2 regions of the Streptomyces cinereospinus genome follow, and region 1 is predicted to be linked to the other one. Evidence: riboswitches for the same ligand, from Rfam matches in the RefSeq annotation. Region 1 holds a riboswitch; the other holds the start of a gene.
The links. A riboswitch is a leader RNA that binds a small molecule or an ion and turns the genes downstream of it on or off. The one in region 1 is predicted to bind cyclic di-AMP.
Positions count from the first base shown of each region.

Region 2: it holds a riboswitch for cyclic di-AMP, as region 1 does, so the genes downstream of both, ACFF45_RS09410 (transglycosylase SLT domain-containing protein) here and ACFF45_RS11830 (M23 family metallopeptidase) in region 1, are expected to answer to the same signal.

Region 1 covers NZ_JBHMCY010000017.1:93,413-97,357, reverse strand. The annotation lists partial or broken gene ACFF45_RS11845 (Glu/Leu/Phe/Val dehydrogenase dimerization domain-containing protein) at 1-147, shown strand, start outside; gene ACFF45_RS11840 (TetR/AcrR family transcriptional regulator) at 200-823, shown strand; gene ACFF45_RS11835 (SGNH/GDSL hydrolase family protein) at 939-1,724, opposite strand; gene ACFF45_RS11830 (M23 family metallopeptidase) at 1,939-2,937, opposite strand; cyclic di-AMP (ydaO/yuaA leader) riboswitch at 2,942-3,107, opposite strand; gene ACFF45_RS11825 (tyrosine-protein phosphatase) at 3,661-3,945, shown strand, end outside.
Region 2 covers NZ_JBHMCY010000013.1:71,362-75,306, reverse strand. The annotation lists gene ACFF45_RS09415 (polyprenyl synthetase family protein) at 1-931, opposite strand, end outside; cyclic di-AMP (ydaO/yuaA leader) riboswitch at 1,798-1,976, shown strand; gene ACFF45_RS09410 (transglycosylase SLT domain-containing protein) at 1,982-2,461, shown strand; gene ACFF45_RS09405 (HAD family hydrolase) at 2,425-3,396, opposite strand; gene fahA (fumarylacetoacetase) at 3,652-3,945, shown strand, end outside.

The DNA of each region.
Region 1 (3,945 bases):
GCGCACATCCGGCACGCGATGCGCGCCCTGACCGGTCGGGTGCCGGCGCGCGCGGAGGCGGACGGGAGCACGCCGCGTGCCGCCGCGCACGCCGTCGCCGCGGGCCGGCTGCCGCTGCTCGCGGAGCGCTTCGGGTCGTACCGCTGACGCGGGCGTCGCCGCCCGGCCACGGGCCGGACCCGGCCGTTAGGGTGACGGGGTGGCGAGAGTGCGGTTGAGCGTGGCGGAGCGGCGCGAGGAGTTGCTGCGCGCCGCCGTGGAGCAGATCGAGGCGCGGGGCGTGGCGGCGGTGCGGATCGCCGACGTGGCGTCCGCGCTCGGTGTGAGCAACGCGCTGGTGCTGTACCACTTCTCCACGAAGGAGAACCTGGTCGCCGCCGCGTTCGCGTACGCGGCCGAGGGTGACCTGGCCCGCCTGGGCCGGGTGCTCGGGCGGCGCACCACGGCCCTGCGCCGGCTGCGGTCGGCGGTGCGCTGGTACGCGCCGACCGGCCCGGCCAAGGGCTGGCGGCTGTGGATCGAGGGCTGGGCGGCGGCGCTGCGCGAGCCCGCGCTGCGGGAGGTCACCCGGGATCTCGACAGGCGGTGGAAGGCGGCCCTCGCCGAGGTCATCGCGGAGGGGGTGGCGGCCGGCGAGTTCCGCTGCGCCGACCCGACGGGCACGGCCCTGCGCCTGACCGCCCTGCTCGACGGGCTCGCCGTGCAGCTGACGTCCTACCCGGGGGCGGTGTCACGCGCGCGGGCGCAGGAGTGGGTGGACGAGGCGCTGGCCCGGGAACTGGGCCTGGTGGAGGCGGAGGTGCCGGCGGCCCGGCGGCACTGAGCCGCCGTGCCGCGTGCGGCCGGCGCTCCCGTGGTCCGCGCCGGTCGCGGACGGCCCCGCGGCGTCCGCGGGGGTCCGCTCCGGGCGCGGCGCCCCGGGGGCGCGTCGGGCGGCCTCAGGCCACCGACGCGATCCGCATCTTGATGTCGTCGGGCGACAGCGTGCCCTTGGCGATGACGTGGTCGCCCGACGACTCGCCGCGCAGCCGCCGGCCGATCCACGGCACCAGGTACTCGCGTGCCCACTGGACGTCGTCCCGCCGCACCTCGAAGGTGCCGCGCGGCGGCAGCGGCGGCCAGGGCTGCTCGGGGTCGGCGGGCACGGCGAGGCCGAGCGCCTGGCCGGCGCGCAGCGCCACGCGCGTGTGCCCCTCGGGGGACAGGTGCAGCCGGTCGCCGTCCCAGGCGCGGCGGTCCCGCACGGACTTCAGCGACCACAGGTCGAGCACCGGGCAGCCGTACCGGTCGGCGATGGCCCGCACATGCCCGTTGTAGGTGGCGATCTTGCCGCGCAGGTGCCGCAGCACGGGGACGCCCCGGGTGTCGAAGCCGGTCGTCACCAGCACGGTTCCCGCGGCTGCGGTCAGCGCGGCGACCGCCCGTTCGAAGCGCTCCGCCACGTCGTCCGGGTCGGTGCCGAGGCGCAGGATGTCGTTGCCGCCGGCGCAGAAGGAGACCAGGTCCGGCGCGAGTTCGGCGGCCCGTGGCACCTGCTCGGCCACGATCTGGTCGAGCAGCCTGCCGCGTACGGCGAGATTGGTGTACTGGAAGTCGCCCTCGGGTCGGCGGTCCGCGAGCAGTACGGCGAACCGGTCGGCCCAGCCGACGAACGCCCCGCCGGGGCCGGGGTCGCCGACGCCCTCGGTGAAGCTGTCCCCCACCGCCACGTACGACCCGATCACTGATCTGCTGTCATTCTTCGAATCGTCTGCCACGTCGGACCATCATTCCGTTTCGAATGTGACCTACGCGACCGTAGGGCGGAGTTGACGGACGGTGAGAAAGGCCACGGCCAAAGAATTGGTCAATGACGGAATAAGACCCGGTGACCGGGACGCCGAAGGCCGGCCCCGGGGATCGGGGACCGGCCTTCGGCGGTGCGTGCGGTGCGGTGGGTCAGCCGACGGAGACGCCCTTGGAGCGGAGGTAGGCGACCGGGTCGACGTCCGAGCCGTAGTCCGGCGTGGTGCGGATCTCGAAGTGCAGGTGCGGGCCGGTCGAGTTGCCGGTCGAACCCGACAGGCCGACCTGCTGGCCCGCGGTCACGCTCTGGCCGCTGGAGACGGAGAGCGCGGACAGGTGGGCGTACTGCGCGTAGTAGCCGTCGGCGAGCCTGACGACGACCTGGTTGCCGTACGCGCCGGCCCAGCCCGCGGAGACGACCGTGCCCGCGCCGACGGCCTTCAGCGGGGTGCCGCTGGGGGCGGCGAAGTCGACGCCGGTGTGGTAGCCGCTGGACCACATGCTGCCCGCGACGCGGTAGGCGGTGCCGACGCCGGCGCCCTCCACGGGGGCGGAGAAGCCGGTGGCGGCGGCCTGGGCGCCGGTCGCGGCCGGGGAGGAGCCGGCCTGCTGAGCGGCGGATTCGTCCGTGGGCTTCGAGGACTGCCGCGTCGCCGACGACTCGGCCGGGGAGGACGGGGCGGACGACGAGGAGGAAGAGGAAGAAGGGGATGAAGCGGACGAGCGCTTGTCATCGCTCGCCGCGGCCTTCTGGCCGAGGGTGAGCCTCAGGCCGGGGTGGATGAGCGACGGGTCGTCACCGACCACCTCCCGGTTGTCCTCGTACAGCCGCTGCCAGCCACCGCTGACGTGCTGCTCCTCGGCGATCTTCGCGAGGTAGTCGCCGGCCCTCACCGCGTACGTCCGTACGTCCGTCCCGGCGGCGGACGCCGACGCGGCGGCGGCCTGCCGGACGGCCGTCCGCTCGGCCGGGGCCGACCGGACGGCCTGGTCCGCGGCGGACTGGGGGGTGGCGGACTGGGGGGTGGCGGCGTGGGCGCCGGCGGCCCCCATCAGCGGCAGGGCGAGTGCGGCGCCACCGGTTCCGGCGGCGGCGATGGAACGGGTGAAGCGCTGGGTCTTCGGACGGCGGTGCTTACCCTTCGCGGGCATGGCGAATTCCTCTCCGGCGCCTGCGAGGTGAGCTGTCGGGTGCGGACTGGAGATGCCCGGCCGCGTCGGGACGCGGCTTTACCCCGAGCCGTTCCGGAGACCGGAACAGGCGTTTCTACCTGTGGGTCCCCCGCTCCTGCCGAACACGGGTGAGTTAGCGCGGGCACCGGGCGGCGGCAGGATTCGGCGTCCGTCCGGATCGGTGTGGAACGTAAGCGACCGCGACGCGGCGGGACAAGCGACGAGTTCCGCCGCAACGCCGTTTTCGTGATCCGTTCACCGGAATCCCGGTCACACTCCGTGCATTGCGGCAGGGGTGTTTCTCCTGAATACCCTTGATGAGCATGTGAATTACGTGAACATGCCGAGCCACGCTCGGTCACGGATATGACGCTGCTCACGTGACCCTGCCCCAGGTGGCCTTACATCAGACAGAGTTGGAGCAAATAGCCCAATTCGGACAGGCGGCCCAGATATGACACTTGCGAATAACAGCCACGCCGAGACCGTCTCGCCTCTCCACTCACGGCCCACGGCGCGGCGACGCGCCCCCCTGCGGCGATTTGCCCCTATTCGCACCGTTCACTCGACGGGCATGTGCCTGCCCGAACTCCCCCGCGACCGCCTGTGGACCACACAGGATGGCGGCATCTCGTGCCGTATCGTGCAGGTGGACGTGCCCGTCGACGAGCCGCGCCGACGGGGCCGAGGGAGGGAGCCCCCGTGACGCAGCAGGTGCCGTCGACCGAGCCCGAACTGGCCGGAGTGCGCAACTTCCGTGACGTGGGCGGACTGCCGACCGTGGACGGGCGCCGGGTGCGGCACGGAGTGCTGTACCGCAGCGGCCACCTCGCGCACGCCACCGCCGAGGACGCCGCGTTCCTGGCCTCGCTGGGCCTGCACACGGTCTTCGACTTCCGCAACGCCGCGGACCAGAAGCTGGAGGGCCCGGACATCGGGCTGCCGGGCGTGCGCAACGTCAACCTGCCGCTGACCGACCCGGCGGAC
Region 2 (3,945 bases), on a different contig from region 1:
CCGCCCGCGCCTCCTCCGCGAACCGCACGGTGTCCCGCCGCGCCTGCTCCAGCGCCGGGTGCGCCCGCAGCGCGGCCAGCGCCTGCGCGTGCCGCGCGTCGTCGGTCAGGTCGGAGGCGAGCAGCTCGCACAGCGCCACGTCCTCGGCCAGCCCCAGCCGGGCCGCCCGCTCCCGCAGCCGCAGCACGGGCATCGTCGGGATGCCCTCGCGCAGGTCGGTCCCCGGGGTCTTGCCGGACTCGTGGGAGTCGGAGGCGATGTCCAGCACGTCGTCCGCGAGCTGGAAGGCGACGCCCAGCCGCTCCCCGTACTGGGTGAGTACGTCCACCACCGACTCGTCGGCCCCGGACATCAGGGCGCCGAACCGGCACGAGACCGCCACCAGCGATCCGGTCTTGCCGGCGAGCACGTCGAGGTAGTGATCGACCGGGTCCCGGCCGTCCGAGGGGCCCGCGGTCTCCAGGATCTGCCCGGTCACCAGCCGTTCGAACGCCTCGGCCTGCACCCGCACCGCCTCGGGCCCGAGGTCGGCCAGGATGTGCGAGGCGCGGGCGAACAGGAAGTCGCCCGTGAGGACCGCGACGGAATTGCCCCAGCGGACGTTCGCGCTCGGCACGCCGCGCCGTACCGTGGCCTCGTCCATCACGTCGTCGTGGTACAGCGTCGCGAGGTGGGTCAGCTCCACGACCACGGCGGAGGGCACGATGCCGGGCGCGTAGGGATCGCCGAACCGGGCGGCGAGCATCACGAGCAGCGGCCGGAACCGCTTCCCGCCGGCCCGCACCAGGTGCTGCGCGGCCTCCGTGATGAACGGGACCTCGCTCTTGGTGGCCTCGAGCAGCCCTTCCTCGACAGCCGCCAATCCGGCCTGGACATCGGCTTCCAGAGCCTGGTCCCGCACGCTCAGCCCGAACGGCCCGACGACGGTCACGTGGGGTCTCCTGTCTGCTGGTGTCTACTGGCGATTACGTGGAATGTCGATAGGTCGCTGCCTTCACTCAAGTCAGCGTATCCGGTCATGTTTCGATCACCGAGGCCGCCCACCGTTACACCTCGGGCGGTATGGGATCACAGCGGGTATGTTTTTTGATCGGTTGATATGAGTGATATGAGCAATTATTTCCTGACTTAGTCAGAACGGGCGACCCTTGCCGCGTATCGCCCCCCACCGCGGCCGGCGGCCCACCCGCTCCGCCGCCCGTCCGCCGAAGCCGCCCCCCTGAGTCATGCTCATGCCCATTCATACGCCCTCCCCCCGCGAGACGACTCACGAGGACCTCCGCATCCCGCCGCCCGGCGGCGCGCGGCCGTACGCGCACGCGTGACCCCCGATCACCGGCGGGTCCGTCCGGCCCGGAGCCGCCCGCGGGCGACCGCGGCCGCCACGGTCCGCGCCGCGGGCGACCGCTACGACAACGACGCGCACCACCGGGGAGGTTCCGCCCCCGCCGCCGGCCCGCTCGCGGCGGCGGCCGGACGCCGGCCTCCACCTGCCACCCGCCCACGGGCCGCCGGTTGAGCAGGACTTGGGCTCATTGCCCGATTTGCCGCTCTTCTGCATGTACGTGACTTGGCTCACGCGGGCACCTTCACGCGGGCCTCGCACGCGTCCGGCGATCCACCTTTGCACACGGTCGAGTTGACCGTTGCCGACCGAAAAGGATCAAGCACGGCAAACAGGTCTTTCGAAGATCAAAACGCGCAATAAGCGAATCGACCACTTGTTCCGGACATGTGCTCTCGCATACGTTCCCGGCCTGTCGGGCGGAACGCCGAATCCTGCCGCCGCCCGCACCCCTTCATGACGAACTCACTCACCGCACGGCAGGAGCGGGGGAACCAGGTAGGCCGCCGGTCCGGACGTCGTACCCCACGACACCCGGAGCGGCTCGGGGTCAAGTCGCACCCGCACAGTGCGACCGGGCACCTCCCCGCCCGAACCCGACAGCTCACCTCGCAGGCGCCGGAGAGGACATCCCCCATGCCTGCAAACGGTCAGCCCCGCCGCTCCCGTATCGCCCGCAAGCTCGCCGTCGCCGGAACCGGCGTGGCCGTGCTCGCGCTCCCGCTGATCGGGGCCACCGGCGCCTCCGCAGCCACCCCCGCGGCCGTCCCCGCCGCGGCCACCGCGACGACGTACCCGAACAACCTCGACGGCTGGATCCGCGAGTCGCTCGCCATCATGGCGCAGCACGGCATCCCGGGGACCTACGACGGCATCTACCGCAACATCATGCGCGAGTCGTCCGGCAACCCGTACGCCATCAACAACTGGGACTCCAACGCCGCCGCCGGCACCCCGTCGAAGGGGCTGCTCCAGGTCATCGACCCGACCTTCGCGGCGTACCACGTGCCCGGCACGGTGTACGACCCCTACAACCCGGTCTCGAACATCACCGCCGCCTGCAACTACGCGGCCGACCGCTACGGCTCGATCGACAACGTCTTCGGCCCGTACTGAGCCTCGCCGCCGGGGGCGGCCCCGGCGTACGGGACCGCGCACCGCGCCGCGTAGCGGGCTTCGCGGCCGGCGTCGGAGCGGTCCCCGTGGCCGGCCCCGGCCAGCAGACGTTCGAGGACGGCGGCGACGCCGTCGTCCTCGTTCGACAGGGTGATCTCGTCGGCCACCGCCCTGAGTTCGGGATGGGCGTTGGCCATGGCGACACCGCGCGCCGCCCAGTCGAACATCGGGATGTCGTTGGGCATGTCCCCGAAGGCGATGGTCCGTTCCGGGCTCAGGCCCAGATGCCGGGCGGCCAGCGCCAGTCCCGTCGCCTTGGTGACGCCGCACGGCTGGAGCTCGACCGTGCCCGGCCCCGACATGGTGACGGTGGCCAGCGAACCGACCACCGAGCGGGCCACCGCCGCCAACGCGTCGTCGGACAGCGCCGGATGGCGCAGCAGCACCTTGCTGATCGGCGCGCACCACAGGTCGTCGCGGCGGTCGATGCGCACCGCGGGCAGCGTGGGGTGCGGCATCAGGTACCCCGGCTCGATGAGCGTCAGCCCGTCGACGCCGTCCTGGTCGACGGCCGCGTACACCCGGCCGGCCTCGGCCTCGATCTTGCCCAGAGCGGTCTCGGCGAGCTCCCGGTCCAGCGTGACGGACCACAGCAGACGGTCCGCGCCGGCGTCGTACAACTGCGCGCCCTGCCCGCACACCGCGAGCCCCCCACCACCGAGGAGCTCCAGCAGCGGCCGCACCCTCGGTGCCGGCCGTCCGGTCACCACCAGATGCCGGGCACCGGCCGCCGAGATCCGCGCGAGCGCGGCGAGCGACCGGTCGGAGACCGTGTCGTCGCCGCGGAGCAGCGTGCCGTCCAGGTCGGTGGCGATGAGGGCGTACTCGGTGCGCGCGTACGCGGTGCGCGCGGCATATGCGATGGGTGCGGCCATGATCAGAGAATACGGACCCCGCGCCCCTCGCCGTTCGCCCTCAACTACCGTCCTGCTGTCCGCTTTTCACCCCCACGGGGCGCCACCGGCCGCCCGCTCCGTGACCGTGGTGCCGAACGGGAGGACGCGCGCCAGGCCGCTGTCCGGGCATAACGGACCTTCCCCACAGGTGAGGCACTGCCCACGAGGGGGACCACCGCCGTAACGTGATCCGCGACCGCATGGACCGCACGTACGAAAGTGAGGCAGCACCCCATGCCCCTCTTCGATGTCCCCGAGGACGACCTCTTCGGTCCGCACAACCTTCCGTACGGCGTCTTCTCACCCGCCGGATCCGCGGAACGGACGGTGGGTGTCCGCCTCGGCGACCACGTCCTGGACGCCGGCGCGGCCGCGCTGGCGCTCGGTTCCCCGTACGCCGAGCTGCTGGCCCGTCCGTCCCTCAACCCGCTGCTCGCCGCGGGCCGCACCGCCTGGTCGGACGTCCGGCGGGCGCTCACCGCCTGGGTCACCGTGCCGTCCCACCGCGAGACCCTCGCGCCCCTGGTG